3 regions of the Lysinibacillus sp. fls2-241-R2A-57 genome follow, and region 3 is predicted to be linked to each of the others. Evidence: riboswitches for the same ligand, from Rfam matches in the RefSeq annotation. Region 3 holds a riboswitch; each other region holds the start of a gene.
What was found. Region 3 has a riboswitch for thiamine pyrophosphate ahead of QRN68_RS03245 (ABC transporter substrate-binding protein). Riboswitches for the same ligand answer to the same signal wherever they lie in the genome.

Region 1: it holds a riboswitch for thiamine pyrophosphate, as region 3 does, so the genes downstream of both, thiM (hydroxyethylthiazole kinase) here and QRN68_RS03245 (ABC transporter substrate-binding protein) in region 3, are expected to answer to the same signal.
Region 2: it holds a riboswitch for thiamine pyrophosphate, as region 3 does, so the genes downstream of both, QRN68_RS13730 (hypothetical protein) here and QRN68_RS03245 (ABC transporter substrate-binding protein) in region 3, are expected to answer to the same signal.

What each region holds. Positions count from the first base shown of each region.
Region 1 is NZ_JARVRU010000021.1:36,533-44,402, forward strand. Features, by position in the region: gene QRN68_RS04090 (hypothetical protein) at 61-240, shown strand; gene QRN68_RS04095 (cysteine desulfurase family protein) at 342-1,499, shown strand; gene thiI (tRNA uracil 4-sulfurtransferase ThiI) at 1,499-2,707, shown strand; gene QRN68_RS04105 (alpha/beta-type small acid-soluble spore protein) at 2,847-3,065, shown strand; gene thiE (thiamine phosphate synthase) at 3,146-3,778, opposite strand; gene thiD (bifunctional hydroxymethylpyrimidine kinase/phosphomethylpyrimidine kinase) at 3,768-4,598, opposite strand; gene thiM (hydroxyethylthiazole kinase) at 4,598-5,353, opposite strand; TPP riboswitch at 5,446-5,544, opposite strand; gene mbcS (acyl-CoA synthetase MbcS) at 5,732-7,306, shown strand; gene sppA (signal peptide peptidase SppA) at 7,493-7,870, shown strand, end outside.
Region 2 is NZ_JARVRU010000080.1:9,461-17,330, forward strand. Features, by position in the region: gene QRN68_RS13705 (vWA domain-containing protein) at 1-62, shown strand, start outside; gene QRN68_RS13710 (VWA domain-containing protein) at 46-2,643, shown strand; gene QRN68_RS13715 (MarR family winged helix-turn-helix transcriptional regulator) at 2,985-3,416, shown strand; gene QRN68_RS13720 (EVE domain-containing protein) at 3,458-3,919, shown strand; gene thiW (energy coupling factor transporter S component ThiW) at 3,996-4,496, opposite strand; gene QRN68_RS13730 (hypothetical protein) at 4,530-5,018, opposite strand; TPP riboswitch at 5,110-5,217, opposite strand; gene QRN68_RS13735 (glycerophosphodiester phosphodiesterase) at 5,658-7,457, shown strand; gene QRN68_RS13740 (MFS transporter) at 7,833-7,870, opposite strand, start outside.
Region 3 is NZ_JARVRU010000016.1:58,281-66,150, reverse strand. Features, by position in the region: gene parC (DNA topoisomerase IV subunit A) at 1-755, shown strand, start outside; gene QRN68_RS03260 (hypothetical protein) at 945-1,232, opposite strand; gene QRN68_RS03255 (sigma factor regulator N-terminal domain-containing protein) at 1,450-2,364, opposite strand; gene QRN68_RS03250 (RNA polymerase sigma factor) at 2,364-2,855, opposite strand; TPP riboswitch at 3,052-3,162, shown strand; gene QRN68_RS03245 (ABC transporter substrate-binding protein) at 3,333-4,337, shown strand; gene QRN68_RS03240 (thiamine-binding protein) at 4,339-4,629, shown strand; gene QRN68_RS03235 (ABC transporter permease) at 4,629-5,399, shown strand; partial or broken gene QRN68_RS27040 (ABC transporter ATP-binding protein) at 5,377-6,114, shown strand; gene QRN68_RS27035 (TatD family hydrolase) at 6,115-6,864, shown strand; gene QRN68_RS03220 (solute symporter family protein) at 7,839-7,870, opposite strand, start outside.

The sequences.
Region 1 (7,870 bases), on a different contig from region 3:
TGATAAAATCTTGAGGATCAGTGTTACAGATGAGACCCCGTAGCGAAGCGGATGTTTTCTGTGCGAAAGCGTAGCGGCAGCAACAACAAAAGTGGCTCATCGGACGCCCCAGTCGGAACGGAAATCAACTCCATGTTATTACAATGCAAAAACCTAAATTTTTACATTGAAACTTTCATAGTTAATGTCTTAGATGCCACTCTAAAAGGGTGTTTTTTTACATTAAAAGCAAACAATTGAGTGATTAAATTAGTATAATTGTTAAAGTTAGTGGTCAATTGCATGAGATTGCGTTATGATAAATACCGTTAAATCAACGTTTTGAAAGTGTGTGAATATTAATGGAAGTTAATACAATCTATTTAGACAACAGTGCAACAACAAAACCTTTAAAAGAGGTTATGCAAGCATTTATGGTAGTGAATGAGCAGTATTATGCCAATCCTGCTTCCATTCATGCAATGGGTGTTGAATCGAACGAATTATTAATGCGTGCACGTGAGCAAGTAGCAGATATTTTGCATACAGAAGCAAAAAATGTGCTATTTACATCAGGTGGTACTGAATCCAATAATGCAGCTATTTTAGGTTTAGCACGTAGTAATACACATAAAGGGAACCATATTTTAACAACTGAAATTGAACATCCATCTGTGATAGAATCCGTTAAGCAGCTTGAACAAGAGGGTTTTGATGTAGAATATTTACAGGTAGATAAAAATGGTGTTATTTCTTTAGAAGAGCTTCGCGCAAAAGTGCGTAAGGATACCATTTTAGTAAGCATGATGCATGTAAATAATGAAATGGGTGCTATCCAACCAATTTTTGAAGCAGCAAAAATTATTCATGAATCAAGTCGTGCAGCTTTTCACGTGGATGCTGTACAAAGCTTTGGGAAATTACCGATAGCATTTAACGATGATGAAGGACCAGACTGTATTTCAATTTCTGGTCATAAAATTCATGGCTTTAAAGGCTCAGGTGTATTAGCATTCCGTAAAAAAATGAAATGGCAACCGTATGCACTTGGTGGAGGACAGGAGTTTGGTTTACGCAGTGGAACAGTAGCTGTCCCTCAAGCTGTGGCCTTATCCAAAGCAGCCCGAGTAGCTGTAGAGACGATGAATGACCGAGCAAAAAAATACCGTCGATGGTATGAAGAAATATGCACGCAATTACATGGATATGGGGATGTCGTGCATATTTTGTCAACGCCACAAGGAGCGGCACATATTTTATCTTTTAGTATTCGCGATTTAAAAGGTGAAGTCATTATAAATGCATTGCAAAAACGCAATGTTATTGTTTCGACATCGAGTGCTTGTTCATCAAAGCAAACAAAAACAAGCCATGTTGTAGAAGCTCTAAATCTTGATGAGCATTTTAAAAAGGGTGTCATTCGTATAAGCTTTGGCGCGTATGTAACAGATGAAGATATAGTAAAGTTTAAACAAGTATTAGATAAAGTATTGATGGAACTTAAAGGAGAATTTAAATAATGATTTGGAAAGAAATTTTAATTCGATATGGCGAGCTTTCTACAAAAGGTCGCAACAAAATGGATTTTATTCGTCGCTTACGTGAAAACATTCGTCACGCGTTCGCTGATTTAGGACATCTACACATTCGTACAGAGCGCGATCGTATGTTTATAGCTATACAAGATGAAACACAAATGGATGCACTATTAAAAGGATTACCTCAAATTTTTGGTATTCAATCATTCAGTCCTGTGGCAGCGTGTGAAAAAGATATAGAGGCCATGAAAAAACTTGCGATAACTATTATGGATACATTTAAAAATGAACAGCGTACTTTTAAAGTAGAAGTAAAACGCACAGATAAAACATTTCCTCTAGAATCACATGCCATTCAACGCGAAATTGGTGGTTATGTTTTACCTCAATATCAAAACTTATCGGTAAAAGTGAAAAAGCCTGATATCGAGCTTCGTGTAGAGGTGCGACATGATGCTACATATATGATGGCACAAGTTATTCCGGGTGCAGGTGGAATGCCTGTAGGCTCTAATGGTAAATCTTTATTAATGCTTTCTGGTGGTATTGATAGTCCTGTTGCTGGTTATTTAATGATGAAACGAGGAGTGCGCTTAGAAGCGATTCACTTCTTTAGCCCACCGTATACAAGCCAAAATTCATTGGAAAAAGTAAAGGTACTTGCTAATGAATTAACGAAGTTTGGAGCAAGCATTCGTTTACACGTTATTCCTTTCACTGAAATCCAAGTTCTTATTAAAGAAAAAGTACCTTCAAATGTATCAATGACAACAACTCGCCGTATGATGCTAAAAGTTGCTGACAAAGTACGTGAAGAAATTGGTGCATTAGCTATTGTTACAGGTGAAAGTCTTGGACAAGTAGCGAGTCAAACTCTTGAAAGCCTTACAGCTATTAATGCCGTAACGAACACACCGATTTTACGTCCTTTAATCTCATCAGATAAATTAGAAATTATCGATATTGCAGAGAAAATTGGCACATATGAAACGTCTATTCAGCCATTTGAAGATTGCTGTACAATTTTCACGCCTGCAAGTCCAAAAACAAAGCCAAAGCTTGAAAAGGTTGAGCATTATGAAAGCTTCTCGGATTTTGATGAACTAATCGAACGAGCAGTGAAAAATCGAGAGGTCTATACTTTCCCGAAAAAAGAGCAAGAAGCAGATAAATTTGCAGATCTTCTATAGAAGAAACTTGCGAGCCGACTCAAAAATCCATTTGAGTCGGCTTTTTAATTGGCTTCCTTCCGAGGTACAATTTACCTATAAAATTTTTGTATTAAAAATCTAATATCGCACATTCTATATTCACAAGGAGGTGAGAGACATGGCGAACAACACAAACCGCAGTTCAAACCAGCTTGCAGTACCTGGTGTACAACAAGCGCTTGATCAAATGAAATACGAAATTGCACAAGAATTTGGTGTTCAATTAGGAGCTGACGCTTCAGCTCGTGCTAACGGTTCCGTTGGCGGTGAAATCACTAAACGTCTTGTACAAATGGCAGAATCTCAATTAAAAGGTATGCCAAACAACAATCAATAATTGCTTAATTAGCAATTATTAAACTTAAAACCAGTGACCGTAAAAGGCACTGGTTTTAGTTTGTTTAATTTTTTATTTTTTTATCCCCCAAATGATTTAAATGTAGAGATTGTATTTGAAATATCCTCACTTTCGCAAATCGCAGAAATAACAGCTATTCCATCCGCGCCTGCTTTAAATACCGTATGTGCATTCGAGCAATTTATGCCTCCAATTGCAACGATAGGGAGCTCCGGATATCGTATCCGAACTTGCTCTAAAAAATTAGTTCCACTAGGTGGGTTAGCATCGCTTTTAGAGGTGGTTGCGAAAATAGGGCCAATTCCTACATAGTCAGCACCATATTGTAGGGCAGTTTGTAATTCAGCTTGTGAATGAACAGAAACACCTAAAATCATGTTACCAACTTTTTCGCGTACCAGCGACACAGGTAAATCCTTTTGTCCAATATGAACACCATCAGCTCCAAGCTTTACAGCAAGCTCTACATCATCATTGACGATAAACGGAACATTATATTGTTGACAGAGCTTTTGACAGTCTCTTGCAAAACTTTCATACGCTTGTCCAGTGAGAGCATTTGGTCCTTTTTCACGAAATTGAAACATGGTAATTCCGGATTGTAGAGCCTTCTCTAAAACGTTTAGTGGCTCCTGATTTAAAACATTAAGAGTACCCATAATAAAATATAACTGTAAATCGTCACGTTTCATGAATGATCACCTCATAAGAATCCTTAAAGTTTTGATAAGCAAAATGATTTGTTGGACCATGACCATGACCATGACCGAGAGATAAATCATGAGTTATGGCTAATTGAATAAACTTTTTTGCTTCCACAATCGCTTCTTTAATGGGAAGCCCACTTCCAAGAAAAGCAGTTAGTGCAGCGGAGAACGTACAGCCTGTACCATGTGTATTTTTTGTTGCAATACGAGTGGACTGCATGGAAAATGATTGACCATCTTGCAAAAATACATAGTCAATAGCATAATATTTATCGGCTAAATGACCGCCTTTAATAATGACACATTGAACGCCCATTTGTAAGAAGATGTAAGCCACGTCCTGAATATCTGCCAACGTTTTAATTTTTCTTCCAGAAAGTGTTTCAGCTTCAGGTATGTTCGGTGTTACGATTGTTGCTAAAGGAAGTAAATACCTACGTATTGCAACAATTGCTTCTTGCTGTAATAAGCTTTCGCCACCTTTTGCAATCATGACTGGATCGACAATTAGTGGAATATTTACTTCGGCTAAAATATGTGCGATTGATTGAATTATTTCGGAAGAAAATAGCATTCCTGTTTTAATAGCACTAATTGAAAAATCCTCGATTAGTGCTTTAAGTTGTTTTTCAACAAAGCTAACTTCAATTGGTAAGACATCCGATACACCAAGTGTGTTCTGGGCAGTTAAAGCTGTAATAACAGACGTTCCAAACACCTTTAATTCCTGAAATGTTTTTAAATCAGCTTGTATGCCCGCACCGCCACCACTATCTGAACCAGCAATTGTCGTTACAATATGCATCATTCTTCACCATCCTTGGAAAGACGATGTAGTTCATTCAATATTGTTATTTGAAAATCGCCAATGTAATGAGTCGCAGAAGCGGCTTGTTCTGCCACTTTTTTATAAAGCGATAAAGTATCGACCAATTGGTAATATGGTTCATTCCCTGCGGTGTAGGCGGCGCAACAAATAGCACTTAATAAGCAGCCAGTTCCAGTGACTTCTGTCATTTGAGAATTTCCACCTGTAACCCATTGATGCTGTTTGCCATCAGTAATAAAATCCTTTTCACCGGTCACAATAACAATACAATTGTAGAGTTGAGCTATTTGTTTTGCCTCAACTTCTAATGAAATTGAACCAGTACCACTATCTACGCCTTTTTGTTGCCAGTCTACATTGGCAATCGCTGCAAGCTCTCCGATATTACAACGAATTGCTGCAAATTTTATTTCCGCCAATAATTGCTGTACCGTCTGTTTACGGTAAGAAGTTGCACCTGCAGCAACAGGATCTAAAACAACGGGAATGCCCTGAGCATTTGCCTTTTTTCCTGCAAGTAGCATTGATTCTTTCATCTGTTCATTAAGGGTACCGATATTTAACAATAAGCCTGAAGCAATAGCGACCATTTCTTCAACTTCATGACTGTCATCAGCCATGACTGGCGAAGCGCCTATTGCTAATAAGCCATTTGCTTGGAAATTTGCCACAACATAATTGGTAATGCAATGAATCAGTGGATTTTGTTTACGGATATTTTGAATAATCAATTTAAGTCCTCCTCTAATGGATGGACGTAAGCATGCAAAAAAGGCCCTTTTTCGTGCAGAAAAAAACACGTAAAAAGAGCCTTTCATCAATGAATTAGATGTGAATTGCTCCCTACGTCAGTATTAACTAACAGGTTCAAAGGGTCAGGTTTTACCTTCTCAACTCTAAATGAGTCCCCCTGCAATCTTGCTTTTAGTTGACCAAAATGTACCATATTTTTCTTTAGTGTTCAATAGAGAGTTTTTTTGAACTAAGACGTGACTGATGCCATATAGCAGAGCATGATAGTTGTCATGACTTTTTAAAATTGAGTGCCTTTCATTGAAAATGATAAAAATTGAGTTTTATAATGAGCATAGCAAAAGGGGGCATTTGCCATGAAACGACAAGATTTAATCGCACCAGAGTGGTATAACATTTCAGAGGAAATCGAAAAATATGCACAGGATTCTACAAAAAATGCATTGATCGTTTATAACGAAAATGAGGAAATTCAATACATTACATATGCTAGTTTACTTGAAAAGGCGAATCAGGCAGCACATGTATTTACATCTTATGGTTTAACAAAAGATGATGTTATTTTAGTCATGGTACCAAGATCAGTTGAAGCGTATATCGTTTATCTTGCGGCCTTAAAGGCGGGGCTAACGATTATACCAAGCTCAGAGATGTTGAGAACTAAAGATATTGAATATCGAATCAATCATGCTAATGCAAAAGGCGTTGTTGCATTTGAGCCTTATGTTGAACAATTTGATGCTGTTCAAAATTCACAAGGCATACAGAAATTTGTCATTGGCCATGCACATGAATCATGGCAGCCGTTGCTTGAAAAAATGCAAAGCCAACCAACAACCTACATAAGTTCTACACCTACTAGAAGTACTGACATTGCATTTTTAGCCTATACGAGTGGTACAACAGGCAATCCAAAAGCAGCCGTACATACACATAGCTGGGGTTATGCACATTTACGAACAACTGCACCGAATTGGTTAGGTGTTCAAGAAGGTGACATAGTTTGGGCTACAGCAGCTCCAGGCTGGCAAAAATGGATTTGGAGTCCGTTTCTCGCTACATTAGGAAGTGGTGCAACAGCATTTGTCTACAAAGGTCACTTTGATGCGACAACATACCTCACGCTGCTTGAAAAATTCCATATTAATATTCTGTGCTGTACACCAACCGAATATCGATTTATGGCAGCACTTGAAAATTTACAAGATTTCAATTTAAGTGCAATTCGTCAAGCCGTGTCAGCAGGCGAGCCTTTAAATAGTGAAGTGATAAAAGTATTTTCGGAGGTCTTGAATTTACAAGTGCGAGATGGTTATGGACAAACAGAAAATACGTTACTTGTTGGTACAATGGTAGGAATGAAGGCTAGAATTGGCTCAATGGGTAAACCTACTCCGGGAAATACTGTTGAAATTATCGATGATTTTGGAAATCCAGTTGCAATTGGAGAAGTTGGAGATATTGCTGTACACCGTGAAACACCCGCGTTATTTAAAAAATATTTAAATGATCTAGAACGTACAAATTTACAATTTAGAGGCAATTGGTATATTACCGGAGATCGTGCATATAAAGATGAAGATGGTTATTTTTGGTTTGAAGGACGCGGAGATGATATCATTATTTCGTCTGGCTATACGATAGGACCATTTGAAGTAGAAGATGCATTATTGAAGCATTCAGCAGTTAAAGAAACTGCAGTTGTTGCGAGTCCAGATGAGGTTCGTGGAAATATTGTGAAGGCATATATCGTGCTCCATGATGGAGAAATTGGTAATGAAGCACTGATAAAAAAACTACAAAACCATGTGAAGACTTTAACAGCGCCATATAAATATCCTCGCGCGATTGAATTTGTAACGGAGCTACCAAAGACTTCATCAGGCAAAATTCGTCGTGTCGAATTACGTGAGCAAGAAAAAAATCAATAGAGCAGACATTAATCATTTCCTAGGAAATAATGTCGATAAAATCAAAGTTCGCGCTTTTTCTATGAACTTTGATTTTTTTCGTGATATTAGGTAATGTAATATAGGTTAAAACATTTGCATATTGTTGCAAAAAAGTGAAACAAATTAGAATGTCAATCGTATAACGTGAAGAGGAGGCGGAAAGACATGAATGTTAAAAGGTGGGTTGCTTTAATAATTGCAGGTGTCCTATTAGTATTTTCATTGGGGATGAACACCCTATTTGCAATTTTTAAATCAGATTTCTTTAGCAATTTTGATAGCTTAGTAGCTGGAAACAATTTGGAGATAACAGAAGCGGTTAAAGAAGACGGCAATATGGATAAACGTATTGCATACTTAAAGGTTGATGGTACGATTCAAGATATTGGTTCAGGCACAGTATGGCAACCAGTTGCGTATGATCATCAATTTTTCTTAAATCAATTAGATATTATTTTAAATGATAAGTCTGTACAAGGTATTGTCCTAAGTGTTAATTCACCAGGTGGTGGTGTAAAGGAATCAGCAGAAATATATAAAAAG
Region 2 (7,870 bases), on a different contig from region 3:
TTATTTTAGTATTACTTGTTTTAGAGTGGGAGGTGCAACGACGTCGTGGATTTACGAATTGATATGCCATTAGCATTGTTGCTTTTACTTCCATTGCTTATGTATTTTGGGTGGACCTATTGGCGTGAACGTCAGCAACTAAAAAAGAGTCATATCGCCGTACTAGGTATTCGTATTGTGGCGATATGCTGCTTGGTTTTTGCGCTTGCTGGGCCCTATATTTTATTACCTGTAAAGGAAGAACAAGTACTGTTTTTAGTTGACCGTTCTGCTTCAATGAATGGAACAGATGATGAGATGGCTCAGTTTATAGAGGAAAGTTTGCAGTCGAAAAAAGATGAACAGCTAACTGGGATCTATTCTTTTTCATCGACATTACAAACGGAAGCCATTTTATCGAATTCTTTAAAGGAAGTGCCGAAGTTTACAGCTATAAAGGAGACAGATCAAACAAATATTGAACAAAGCCTGCAGCTCGCTTCAGGTATTGTTGATCCGAAAAAAGCAACACGACTTGTACTCTTAACTGATGGCAATGAAACAAAAGGAGATGCCTTAGAATTTGCATCAAAGTTTAAAGGGTCAAATATTAGTGTGGATGTAGTGCCATTTAACCAACCTGTTACTAACGATGTATCACTGAAAAGCTTTGTAACCCCACAAGTTGCCTATGTAGGTGAACAGCAGCAGTTAGTCACAGAAATTAATGCAACTGAGGCGGGGCAAGGTGAGCTATTATTATACGAAAATGATGAGCTTATTCATCGTGAGGCAGTGGAACTTGCTGAAGGTTCCAACGTATTTACGTATAAACATGCAGCAACAGCAGAAGGGCTTGTAAAATATGAGGCACTCGTGCAGGTTGGACAGGACGCCATTTTTGAAAATAATAAATTAACAAGCGTCACGATGGTGCAAAGTGAACCACATTTATTAATTGTTAATGGCTATGACAAAGCATCACCAATTGCTGTAGCACTTGGCAGTCAATCAATCTCCTACGATGTTGTGGATGCTAAAAGTTTGCCAAATGAGCTTTCTAGTTATTTACAATACAATGCCATCATTTTTGATAATGTGCCAGGGCATTTAGTAGGCGAGGCAAAAATGAATGTCATTGAACAGGCAGTAAAAAACTTTGGTGTCGGCTTTACAATGGTCGGTGGTGAAAATAGCTTTGGCTTAGGTGGCTATTTTAAAACGCCAATCGAAACTTTACTACCTGTTGAAATGGAGATTAAAGGTAAGGAGCAATTACCATCATTAGGATTGGTGATTGTACTAGACCGCTCTGGAAGTATGTCTGGAGCAAAACTAGAGCTCGCTAAGGAAGCGGCCGCTCGTTCAGTCGAAATGCTACGAGATGAGGATACGCTAGGGTTTATTGCCTTTGATGACCGACCTTGGGAAATAATTGAGACAGGACCACTAGGCAAAAAGGAAGAAGCTGTGGACACGATTTTATCTGTTACGCCAGGTGGTGGCACCGAAATATATGGATCACTAGCTAAAGCCTATGAAAATCTAGCTGATTTAAAGCTACAGCGTAAGCATATTATTCTATTAACTGATGGTCAGTCACAGTCAGGGAATTATGAGGATTTAATTGCACAGGGTAAAGAGAAAGGTATTACACTATCGACGGTAGCAATTGGTCAGGATGCAGATGCTAATTTACTGGAAGCACTTAGCGAGATGGGAAGTGGACGTTTCTACGATGTTGTTGATGAGCAGACGATCCCTTCTATTTTATCTCGTGAAACGGCCATGATTTCACGCACATATATTGAGGATAACCCATTCTATCCAACTATATTTAATGCATCTGGATGGAATACGTTATTTACGAATGGTGTACCTCAAATGAATGCTTATATTGGTACGACAGCCAAGCAGGGAGCGACTGTTATTGCGGAAAGCGAGAAAGAAGATCCGGTGTTAGCACAATGGCAATATGGTCTTGGCAAAACATTCGCCTTTACTTCTGATTCAACAGGAAAATGGACAGGAGACTGGGCAAGATGGCAGAATTGGGGCACATTTTGGCAAACGCTTATTTCGCAAATGCTACCAAGCTATAACGATGTTGCTTATGATGTACGTCTAGAGTCAGACGGATCATTTGTCATCACTGACCCAACAAATGAAGCGGCATTTTTAGATATCGTTGCTGTCAATGAGGCGGGCGAAGAACTTGAAACACAGCTGGAAACAATTTCAGCATCACAAGTTCGAGCAGTCGTACAAGCAGAACCGGGACTAATCTTCTTCCGCATTGCCGATGAAAAACAGACGATTTACCAGGCAGGCTTAAGTGTACCTTACAGTGCTGAGTATGAATTACGTCCAGTGAATGATCAGCTAGTGAAAGAGCTAACAAAGCAAACAGGCGGCTCCGTTTTGAAAGAGCCGAACGAAGTATTCCGCGAATTTACTAATGAAGGTGCGGAACGCCAAAATATTGCAACATGGCTTTTATTAGCAGGTATGCTACTGTTCTTCACCGATATTACCATTCGACGCTTTGGTTGGGGCTTCCTAACAAGGCCGAAGAAAAAAGAACAACTTGTTGAGGAAAAACCAATACAAGCAGAGGACACAAATGTTGCCCAGCTATTAAAGGGCATGAAAAAAAGGCCTTAGAAATTTAAAACGATGGTTCATTGCTTTATAGCATGAGCTATCGTTTTTTTGTCATTGGGCCATTATCAAGAGTTGGGGATGATATTTGTTAGGAGTGGAGACTGGGGGATTCTTTGGGGTTTATGTGATTTGACCATCTGACCAATGGAGCGTATGCGAAACGGCAATCCACCCCACGCTATTATGATGGGCTAATTTCAGATCGCTACTTTCTCGAAATTAGAGATTTTTTTGTGGTAAGCAAAATTTACCTTGTAAATAATATACACAAATGTAATAATAGATGAAAGTAATAAAATATTACTATCATTTTAAAGTACTATATATTTGGGGGATCAAACATGACCAATATAATGAATTCTTTTGGTTTTCTAAGTTTTAAACTAGCAGAGGCTTTAGAAGAAAATCTCGAGAAATATATTAGCGAAAAATTTCAAATGAAATCCAGAGAAGTCGGGATCATGATGGCTGTAAAAGAAAAAAAACTTAGCCAAATTCAAATAGGGCAGATTTTAAAGTTGGATAAAAATAGTGTCCGCTTTTTTATCGATAGTCTAGAAGAAAGAAAATATGTTTACAGGGAGAAAAATCAAGAAAATAGAAGAGAGAATTTAATATGCCTTACGGAACAGGGTGAAAATTTGGCAGAAGAATTGTTGAAGACCCTTGCGATTTCTGAGAATGAAGTTTTAAATGTACTTTCATTAGAAGAAAAAGAGCAATTGAAAGGCATATTGACAAAAGTATATGAAAATCGTGCACAGGAAAAGTAAAATCATTAACGATGATGCCAAAATAAAAGGAGATGAAAGCTATGTCTCAATATCCTACGATTGAAAGAGACCCTAAATATTGGATTGGCGTGGTATCTCTCAATCATGTTCAAAAAGGGGTTGAGGGAGGATTCGGCCAGTTATGCCACGGTAAAGAAAGACCTTTGAAACGAATGCAAAAAGGAGATTGGATCATTTATTATTCTCCTAAAAAAAGTCTAGATGGTAACGAGCCTGTAAGAGCATTTACCGCAATTGGAAGAATAAAAGACGAGCGAATATACGAGTTCCAAATGGCAGAAAATTTTATTCCTTTTAGAAGAGATATAGACTTTTATAAAGAGGCAAAGGCTGTACCGATAAAAAGGATCTTAGATTATTTAGAATTTGTAGAAGATAAATCGAAATATGGTTATAAATTCAGATTTGGTCATTTTGAAATAAGCAAAAAAGACTTTTTACTAATTGCTCATGAAATGGGATTACCGTTGAAGTATGGATGAATTTAGTTGGATAAAAAACGTTACTTTCTTAATGAATTGCCATTAAGAAGTAACGTTTTTATATTGCAACCAATCATTATTTAAGCAGAGTGTTAAGGTTAGTTACAAATACTGTTTTACGCAAATTGCTAGCAATGACAATGCCTAAGACAGCACCAATAGTACTTGAAGTTAAAAAGGCTGGCATGAAAAATAAAGCAGCAACGGATGTCCCCATTAATAAGTGTGCGTAAGGTACTGCAATGAGTGAGGCAATAATACCTGTCCCGAATATTTCACCGACACCTGCTAGCCACTGCTTGCCGCTGTATTTATAGGCTAGAGCTGCACATAAAGCACCAATGACACTGCCGGGTATAGCTAATAATGAGCCTGTGCCTGTTAAAATACGAATAATTGCTGTGACAAAGGCGACCATAACAGTAGGCACTGGTCCAAGAATGATAGCGCCAATAACATTAATGGCATGCTGTACAGGGTAGGCACGTGCAATTCCCGTTGGTATTGAGACAAAGCTAGAACCTGCTACGGCAATAGCTACTAGTAAGGCCATGATTGTTAATTTTCGAATTGACATAATTTCCACTCCTTTAAAATATGAATTTAATCGTTAATAACGGTAAATTTGGTGTTCCGCCGGTAAACTAGGGAGTTCCGCCGCTAAAACAGAGAAAAGCGCCGGTAAATCAGAGAAATCCGCCGCTAAAACAGAGAAATCCGCCGCTAAAAGGGTGAGAAGCGCCGGTAAACTAGTGAGATCCGCCGCTAAAACAGAGAAAAGCGCCGGTAAATCAGAGAATTCCGCCGCTAAAAGGGTGAGAAGCGCCGGTAAACTAGTGAATTCCGCCGGTAAAGCAGAGAAAAGCGCCGGTAAATCAGTGAGATCCGCCGCTAAAACAGAGAAAAGCGCCGGTAAACCAGAGAAATCCGCCGCTAAAACAGTAAAAAGCGCCGGTAAATCAGAGAAATCCGCCGCTAAAAGGGTGAGAAGCGCCGGTAAATCAGAGAATTCCGCCACTAAAACTGTGAAAAGCGCCGGTAAAGCAGTGAAATCCGCCGCTAAAACAGAGAAAAGCGCCGGTAAACAAAAAAATTCCACCGCTACAGCGTAAAAAACCCGACAACAATATAAAACCTAAAAAGGCCGCTCCCTAAAAACATAGGAAGCGGCCTTGCATTTACATAGTAAAAAGCAAGTGTCGCCACTTCCCTCCGCTAGTGTGAACTAGATCAGGTTCAAAGGGTCCGTATATGACAATATACGTCTCAGCCTTTTAAAGACTCCCCTAGTGGTAATAATGGGTTTAACTCTTTAATTTTCTAATAATAATGTAGTAAAGACAGCCTGTTTTCCTTGATATACAAGGAGTTTTAACAGGAGAAATTAATCATAGTTACTTAACATTTTAGCACACTTGAAAGAATGGAGCTAGAACTCCTACATACTCAAGGGATGGTCTAAAAGTGTCACGCTCAAAAAATAGAGAGACATCTTTCAAGTGAAGAACTGAGTTGAAGCGCAATCAAAAGTTCAGTATGTACGGAGCTTACAGAGTACGACGACCAACTTATGAAGAGATTTGTAGGGGTTTTATCATGTGATGAATAATCTGTCGCCTTTTTATGTATTAAGTCTCTCCGTTTCGTGTGCATTATCACTATACAGTATTGTTGGAGGAAATGTGTAGATATATAATGAGATATGCACCGCGATACTAACTAAAGGAAAACCAAAACCATGAATACTAAACAAACCAATACGAATCGTTTAAAATTCATGCCTTTTCAGATGACGAGGGATATTTTAAGGGTGTGGAAGTATGCGTACCGTCCTTTTCTTTTATTTGAATTGGTATACAAACTGCTAACGATAAGTGTATTTATCCCGTTATTATCCATAATTTTTAACAAATTACTGGCTGTTGGGGGCTTCCAAGCGGCCGCCAATCATGACCTTCTGCGCTTCTTGTTCAGCAAATATGGCCTACTTAGTGTACTGGTAATGGTGCCAATTGCCATAATGCTCATTTACACAGAGTTTACTGTGCTCTTCTATATTGCCTATTATGGGATTCAAGAGAAGCGCGCACGAATCCGCCCCGTATTGTTCAAGGCAATCTCTAGCTTACCAGGTTTATGGCGCGTCGGAGTTTTTGGACTTGCTCTCTATTTATTGCTCCTGTTCCCGCTACTTGATGTCAACATCAGCGGAACACTATTGCCGAATATGACGGTTCCGAACTTTATTACGGGCGAGCTGATGAAGACAACCTTCGGAACGATCGTTCTTGTTATCGTTGGACTGCTTATCCTGGCATTGAACTTAATCTGTATCTATGCTCTGCCGATTATGGTATTGGAAGGCAAGTATCAATTCTGGAACGCCGTTCGCGAGAGCAAGCAATTGTTCTGGCGTAGTAAGTGGTCATTAGTTAGAGCTGTGTTTGAATGGGCATTAATCTTCCTGTTGCTGTTCATTCTACTTATCTGTCTAATCAGCCTAATCGTGTTTCTCCTTCCTAGTGGAGATGGCGATTCCAGATTAATGATTACTATTGGCATCACGCTGAGCTTTGGTTTGTATATCGCGACACCGATTATGACTCCAATGTTCATTACTATTATCACCCTGCTATATGTACGCTATCAAGGCCATGACCGTGTGAATATTGATACCGATGGAGTCGATGCTTCTGTCTGGAAAGGACGCGATATGCAGCGTTCGCTCATGCGACGTTATCGTGCAGCGCTGACTGCGTTCGGAATGCTCATTCTTATTGTTATAGGCTGGGGAGCAACCACCCTGTTGACTGATTGGGGGGAAGCCAATGAGGAGTTTATCATTATGGCTCATCGGGGCGACATTACTTCAGGCATAGAGAATACAATGGGTGCCTTCGAAGGCGCTATTCGGACAGGTGCCGATTATATCGAGCTCGATATTCTACAGACGAAAGATGGCAAGCTTGCGGTCATCCATGATGAGAATTTGAAACGACTGTCCGGCAGAGATGTGAATGTTTTTGATCTTTCCCTCGCCCAGCTTCAACAAATATCGCTGCAAGTAGGCAAGTTCCAAGATAATGTGCCATCTCTTGATGAGGTGTTGGAGCGTACGAAAGGTAAAATCAAACTTAATGTGGAGCTCAAAACACATGGACATGAGAAGGACTTTGTCCCTGTCTTAGTCGATACGATTCGTAGACATAAGGCAGAACAACAGGTCATTTTCCAGAGCTTAGATTATGAGCTCGTAAAGGAAGTAAAGAAGGCTGCACCGGATTTAACAGTCGGGTATGTCATATTCGCTACATTCACTTCGCTCAATCAGTTCGAAGCAGATTTCTTCGTCGTCGAAGAGTCTTTTGCCAGTCCTCGATTGATTAGTTCAGCGAAAATGATCGGTAAGCCGATTTATGTTTGGACTGTGAATGATGTGAACAGCGTTGAACACTTCTATACGTTAGGTGTGGATGGCATCATAACGGACATTGTCAGTGACGCAAAGGAGACCGTTCAAATGCTACATAAAGAATAGAGTCGGAAATGAAAATATCATCTGCTCCTTTTTGAATAAAGCACGAACACCCGGTATTTAGCGCGAGGCCTAAATACCGGGTGTTTTGCGTTATCTATAGTTGTACATCATGACCCTCAGCCTGCAACTTTTGCTATTTCTTGTGTATATAAATCCCAATGACCGAAAGATGTTATCATACGTATTTGTTGCAAGACTATCATATCCACACTCTACACGATAGAATGTTCCGGTAGATGACATTTGATAAAGTTGGTAAATTCTTAAAAAACCTTTCTCATACGGCAAATGAATATAATTTTCCCATATATATTGTTCAACGAGTTATTTAATGGTTGGGGTCATACTACCAAAAATAGTCAATGAATTTTCAACCTATTCTGTATCAGGATGCAAAAGGTGTGGTGCTTTTT
Region 3 (7,870 bases):
ATATTTATCAGCCTGTCCATGAGCTACCAGATATTCGTTGGAAGGATCTTGGTCAGCATATTTCAAGTATTGTGCCGACTGGAGAAGATGAATCTATTATTGCTGTGTACGGATTTGAGACATTTGAACAGGCCAATACGTATGTCTTAACGGCAACGAAAGATGGACAAATTAAACGTTCACCTTTAGCAGATTATGCGGTAACCCGTTATTCAAAGCCAATTAAAACGATGAATGTTAAAACAGGCGATGAAATGATTTTTGTAGATTTCGTGTCAGACGAGGTGGAATTATTATTAACGACTGATACAGCCTATTCAATCCGTTTCCCAATTGAGGAATTACCAGTAACAGGCGTAAAAACAGGTGGCGTCAAAGGGATTACGCTGAAAGAGGGAGAAGCGTTAGTCGGTGTCAATGTATTACAGCCAAATGACACTGAATACGTTGTGATTGTGACACAACGTGGTGCTGTGAAGAAAATGAATGTAGCTGAGGTAGAAATGACAAGTCGTGCGAAACGCGGCTTAAAAGTGTTAACAGAGTTAAAAGCGAACCCACATCGTATCGTGGCTGTAGTAAAGGCTACTGATGAGGAACAGCTAATCATCGAAACCGAAAAAGGTGTGCAAGAAATCCTCGATGTACAAGCATTGACTCGAGCAGACCGCCATTCAAACGGTTCCTTTAAAGTAGATATCGCGACAGACGGTGCCATTTCACACGTATTAACATCCAAAAAAGAAGAAAAATAAAAGTAATTTTCTAGCCCATGCTCTTTTTGAGAGCTGGGTTTTTTTTATGTATCATTACTGAATAATTGCATTTGTGCTTTCAATTTACGTAGAAAAGATGTTAAAGGTTGGGAATGAGTCGATGAGATATTTTGCTTCGTAAGATAGAATCATCATGATTGATATTCTTCTAGTTAAAGAGACTTGGCATTAGTATATTTTTAAAACAAAATTAATAAATTTCATATCAGAAAAGCGTGAGAAATCAATGTCTAATTTTTGGTGAATCGCTGAATAAAATAGGGCAATCGCTGATAAAGTGGCGAAATCGCTGATAAACCTCCAACAATCGCTGATAAAGTGGCGAAATCGCTGATAAACCTCCAACACTCGCTGATAAAGTAGCGAAATCGCTGATAAACTTCCAACAATCGCTGATAAACCTCCAACAATCGCTGATAAACCTTCGACACTCGCTGATAAAGGTAAAAAACTCACCAGTCAAACCCTGAAAAAAGGTGCTATCTTTTTGCGTTGACCTAAAATCTGGAGGAATATAAATAAGCGGATACTATTTAATTACTTTTCTCATTTATAAAAAAGAGGCTGATTTAAATTAAAGCAAAATTTAAAAATTTCACATTAGAGAAGCGCGAGAAATCAACATTTTAAAATTGATTTCTCGCGCTTTTTAAGGTTTTGATTTCTAATCACGTTATTTTTCAGGTTTAATATAAGGAACGATTTGTGCAGTGGCTCCTACTGAGGCACCACGGATAAAATCTTGATTCTCTAAGGCTTTAAAATTATTTGCTTTGCCAGTGAGCATTACCCCTAAAATTTTCACTTCATCAAACCGTTTATTTTTATTTGAATTTAAAAACTCCTGAATTGTTTCGTTATTTTCATTAGCATCATATGTTTTAAGTGAATCAATAAAGCCATCGTAGGATTTTTTCGGTGAATCTGCCGGATCAAAGCCATAAACCTCTAAACCAGCAGGTCCTGTACTTTCATCAACAATTGGTGATGCCATATACAACCATACGATGTTTAAATTGCTAGGAATTTTTTCTTGTATTTCATTTAATGTATAAGGTTTATTGAAAGAAACGGCAACTTCTGCAACGTGATTCTCCATTTGCGAAATTTCGCTTAGTTCGTTTGGTACATCGTCAAAGTATTTTTGAATAGATGGATGATAAAATGTCGCAGATTTAGTCTTTGTCTGTTTATCGTATTCATAGTACTCTGAATCAGACCAATAAAATCCTGGTACTAACTCGTTATTATCAACATTGCCTCGGAACCAACCGAATGAACTAGTAAGTGTGCTCCATGGAACCATATAACCATTAATATTCTTAGAACGGTTTGTAATGATATTTCCACCAAACATTGATGAATTACTCACCGTGACTTGAGAGTCGATTTGAATATTAGGTTCTGCAATGTCATTATGTAAAAAAAGCTGTTCTTTAAGTCTTTGAGAACTTTTCGCTGCAAAAAAGGAACCAGTTTTATAAAAAACAGGTAAGAGAATTAATATGACAACAATTGAAGTGATGATAATTTTTAGTAACTGTTTTCGTTTAGCCTTTTTTAAAGCGTTATTTAACGAAGTTTCCATCAAAGTTTACCTCCTATTTTTGAGTGAATACATTTACGTGCACGATATAATTTTTGCTTGACGCTATCTACTTGAATATCCAACAAAATAGCAATTTCTTCATATGACAAATCATAGTAATACTTTAAAAAGAATATTTCTTTATATTCTTTTTTAATGTCTTTTAACAAATAGAAAATCTCATCCTTATTTAGCAACGTCTCAAAATTATAATCGGTGTGTTGGAGCTTAGAGTATATTTCCTCGGTGATGTAAATGTTTTTCTGCTCCTTTTTCCTTTTTAAGTCAATATATTGATTGAGCGATACCCTAAAAAACCAAGGACGTATATTGTTTTCTGTTAGGCTATCTAATAGCATGTATATTTTGTAATAGGTGGTTTGAATAATATCTTCTGCATCTTCTTTTTTGGCTCCTTTCGCTAGTAATAGATTGAACACTTCCTCTCCTAAATGGATTAGATAGGAGGTTAGTTCATTTTCTTTTTTCATTGCTGATCCTCCTTACTCTTATACAACGAATGAGTGATCATAAATGTATACACTTAACTATAAAGTTTATTTTGGAATAAGGGCTATGTTTGACATTGCTTTTTGAAATGATATGACAATATAATGCTTTAACATGAAAGAGACCCTTGTCATTTACAGATAGATATGGGTATAATAATCACGAAAAGTTCATATGGAAAGAATGTAGGGGGGCTGGTAGTTGCCAGCTGAGATTGTGTCCGATAGACGCTGACCCTTTGAACCTGATTTGGCTCGTACCAGCGTAGGGAACATCTATTCAAAAAAAAGAAAGTTTTTGATACTGATTGTAAAACGTCTGGGAGGAATCCTGGGCGTTTTTTTTATGTTTTTGTTGTATGTGCAAGCCTTGGGTACATACTAATTGTGAATACGCTTTCTTCTGGTGGAAACATTCATTCATGAACACTTTCACATTACTTACTGGGAGGATTAAACATGAAAAAATGGTTATTGATTCTGATGGCTACACTTTTAACATTAGTGGGTTGTAGCAAAAAAGAGGAGACAAAGGATAAAAACGATGCGAATGCATTAAAAAAGGTATCGGTCGTGCTAGATTGGACACCGAATACAAATCATACAGGTTTATATGTAGCGGAAAAACTTGGCTACTTTAAAGAACAGGGCTTAGATGTTGAAATTTTATTACCTGGCGAAACGGGTGCAGATCAACTAGTGGCGTCTGGTAAGGCTCAGTTTGGCGTAAGCTACCAAGAAGGGATTACACAGGCACGTGTGCAGGATGTACCTTTAGTATCGATTGCAGCGATTATTCAACATAATACTTCTGGCTTTGCATCCACTGCATCTAAAGGGATTACGTCACCGAAGGATTTTGAAGGTAAAACATATGGTGGCTGGGGTGCACCACTTGAAAAGGCTGTCCTACAATCACTTATGCAAACAGAAAATGCGGATATTAATAAGTTAGATATTGTCAATGCAGGTGATTTGGATTTCTTCACAATGATGAAAAAAGATATTGATTTTGCCTGGATTTATTATGCATGGACAGGGATTGAAGCAGAACTTCGTGGTGAAAAATTGAACATGCTTTATTTAACAGATTATAGTGATCAGTTAGATTATTACACACCTGTACTTGCTACAAATGAAAAAATGATTAAGGATGATCCAGATACAGTCAAAGCGTTTGTCGCTGCTGCAGCAAAGGGCTATGAATATGCGATAAGTCATCCGAGTGAGGCGGCTGATATTTTATTAAAAGAGGTACCTGACTTAGATAAAGACCTTGTGCATAAAAGTCAGGAATGGCTAGCAGATAAGTATCAAGACGATGCGGCGCAATGGGGCGAGCAAAAGCTAACTGTCTGGGAGAACTACGCAAAATGGATGGCCGACAACAAAGTTTTAGAGGGCGAATTTAACGCAGAACAAGCATTTACAAATGACTTTTTACCGAAAAAGGAGACAAAATAACATGGCAAACTCATTAATTAGTGTACAAATTATCCCGAAAACTGAAAAATATGAAGATGTTATTCCATTTGTCGATGCAGCGATTGCCGTTATAGACGCATCAGGGGTGAAATATGAAGTTCATCCATTAGAAACGACAATGGAGGGTGAGCTATCGACTTTATTACAAATCATCGAAAAAATGAATGATAAGATGATAGAGCTTGGTGCTATTAATGTCATTACTCAAGTGAAAATTTTATATCAACCATCAGGTATTACAATGGGTACATTAACGGAGAAATACCAGTGATGAAGTCGGTAATCAAACAAGGAAGGACGATAATTTTTATCGCCTTCCTCTTATTCATATGGGAACTAATTGTCCGTTTTGCAGATGTTCCACATTGGCTATTGCCTGCACCAAGTGCCATCTTGAAAGAAGGCTTTCAATCGTATGAAACGTTCTTGCCGCATGCGTTTGCAACTGTTCAATTAGCACTTCTAGGTCTTGCCATTGGGATAATGTTCGGGTTAACGGTTGCCGTGTTATTACATCGTTTTACGTTTATTCGGGAGCTATTTTATCCTATTCTCATTATGTCTCAGAATGTCCCTGTGCTCGTCCTAGCACCGTTATTAATCATTTGGTTTGGATTTGGTTTATTGCCAAAGCTTATTATTATTTGTCTCGTATGTTTTTTCCCCATTGTGATCTCAGCAATGGATGGCTTTCGTCAAACCTCACCAGAGCTGAAACATTATTTTGAGATGGTCGGTGCAACGAAAGCACAAACCTTTTGGAAACTTGAATGGCCGTATGCGTATCCAGCGATTTTTTCAGGCATTAAGATCGCGGCAACCTATAGCGTTATGGGAGCGGTCATTGCGGAATGGCTAGGTGCGAAAAAGGGGATTGGTGTCTATATGACATTGGCACAATCTTCATTTCGAACAGATCGTGTGTTTGTAGCGATTTTTGCCATTGTAATTTTAAGTTTACTATTATTCAGTGCTATTCGATTATTAGAAAAGCTTGTTGTGAAGGGGAGGGGCCTACATGCTCAGCATTCAAAACATTGATAAATCCTTTGATTCCCTTCCAGTCATTCGTAATTTATCTTTTGAAGTGAAGGACGGGGAATTTGTGGCGATTATTGGTCCGTCAGGAAGTGGAAAAAGCACACTCTTTCAATTAATTGGTGGTGTGATTTCTATTGATAAGGGAGCTATCTTATTAAACGGTACCGATATCCAGCAAAAAAGAGGAACGATTGGCTATATGCCTCAGCAACCATGTTTACTGCCTTGGCGTACGATAGTAGAAAATATCACGATCGTTGAGGAGCTTCAGCAAAAACCGAATATTGAACGTGCCAAGGAATGGTTAGACAAAGTGGGACTCGCATCGTTTGAAAATGCATATCCAAATGAGCTGTCTGGTGGTATGCAACAACGGGTATCATTTATCCGTGCAATTGTCAGTGACAAGCCGATTTTATGCTTAGATGAACCGTTCTCTGCACTTGATGAGTTTACAAGGCTTGAAATGCAGGCGTGGCTTTTATCGATATGGGAGGAATATCGTAAATCTATTGTATTTGTTACTCATAGTATCGAGGAAGCACTTTTTTTAGCGGATCGCATCATTGTCTTAACGAAACGACCAGCTACGATTAAAAAGGAAATTATTGTACCTTTTGCGAGGCCACGACAAGAGGAAATCCGCCATTCCGCAACATTTACAGCATTAAAGCAACAGTTATTTACTTACTTAAAAGAAGAAAAGGATGACGGAATGTTGATTGATGCGCATATTCATTTAGATCAGTATTTGGAGAATGAAGTACCAACTTTGCTAGAGGAAGCTGAACATGTCATTGCTGTTAGCATGAATATTGAATCGTGTGAAAAAACGTTGAAGTTGTCGAAAACCTTTGCAAAGGTAAAGGCGGCGTTTGGTTTTCATCCTGAACAAGCGTTACTAGGTGTTATGGAAGAAGAGGCATTATTCGATTGGATACGCCAACATGCTTATGACATGGTAGCTATTGGTGAGGTAGGGTTACCTTATTATTTGAAACAAGAGAAGGCTATTGATGATCTTCCGTATGTGGCATTGTTAGAACGGTTTATTTTGCTGGCGAAGGAATTAAATAAACCGATTATTTTACATGCTGTTTATGAGGATGCGGCTATTGCTTGTGATTTGTTGGAAAAGCATCATGTAAAGAAAGCACATTTCCATTGGTTTAAAGGCGATGAGGAAGTGATTGAACGAATGATTCAAAATGGGTATTTCATTTCTGTAACGCCTGATTGTACGTATGAGACGGAGATTCAACAGGTTATCAAAAAATACCCAATTGAGCTGATGATGGTAGAAACCGATGGACCGTGGCCATTTGAAGATCCCTTTGACAATAAACGGACGTCTCCATGGATGATGAATCATTCCATGGAGGTTATCGCTTCAATCAAGGGGATTACAACGCAGGAAGCGGCGCGCATCATCACAAGAAATACGACAATATTTTATAATTTATAACAAAAAACACAGCTGCTTTTTTTAGAGCAGCTGTGTTTTTTTAAGGACCAGAATCGCTGATAAAAGAGTCGGAATTGCTGATAAAACCTCAAAATCGCTGATAAAAGAGCTGGGACCGCTGATAAAACCTCGATATCGCTGATAAAAGTACCAGAACCGCTGATAAAACCTCGATATCGCTGATAAAAGAGCCAGAACCGCTGATAAAACCTCAATATCGCTGATAAAAGAGCCAGAACCGCTGATAAAACCTCAATATCGCTGATAAAGCATCAAATATCGCTGATAAAAATAGTAATATCACTAAAAGCCCACCCTGTGGAACACATCATGTTTGAAATATTAACGCAGGACAATTTCTTAAAAATGAAGCGATAAGACTTCTAGCCGCAGGAACTTCGGGGATATCCTAATCCAAACTTTCGGTTACGGAGGTGTTCTTAGGAATCTCCCACTTCTAAGTTAGCGAAGTGGGAGTAGTTCAATCCAGAACGTAGTACTTATAAACATCTAGATGTCTCATTAAAAGCAAAACCCAACCACTAATAATCATCTGAGTGGTTGGGTTTTCTATGCTTTGTGAAATTTTGTTCGATGCTTTCTTTTTTAGTTTTCGTTAGACGCTCATGTGTGCTGAAAGGGGAGAATTGACGATTTTTTCTACGTCTTTTCCTTGAGTGCGCTTTTCATGCATGCGCTTCTTTTTTGCTTTTGATTGTGTCATGTTACCTTACCTCCAACTGTCATTTGTAAATATAGTACCGAAAACGGAAGGAAAAGGCAAAGCGAGGGTGATGTCCGTTCCGACTAAGCGGCTTTCTTTGGGGCGTCTGAAAAAGCTGCTTCGTTTGAGCTAGTCTGTACGCTGATCCCTAAGGAGTCGTTCAGCCTCCACTCCCATCTCAAACTTGGTGATGAGCCAAGAAAAAGTAAAACCTCGTAAGTATGTAACTTACGAGGCCGTTGTCATATTATTAGTGAGATACATCCTGTACAGAAATACCTG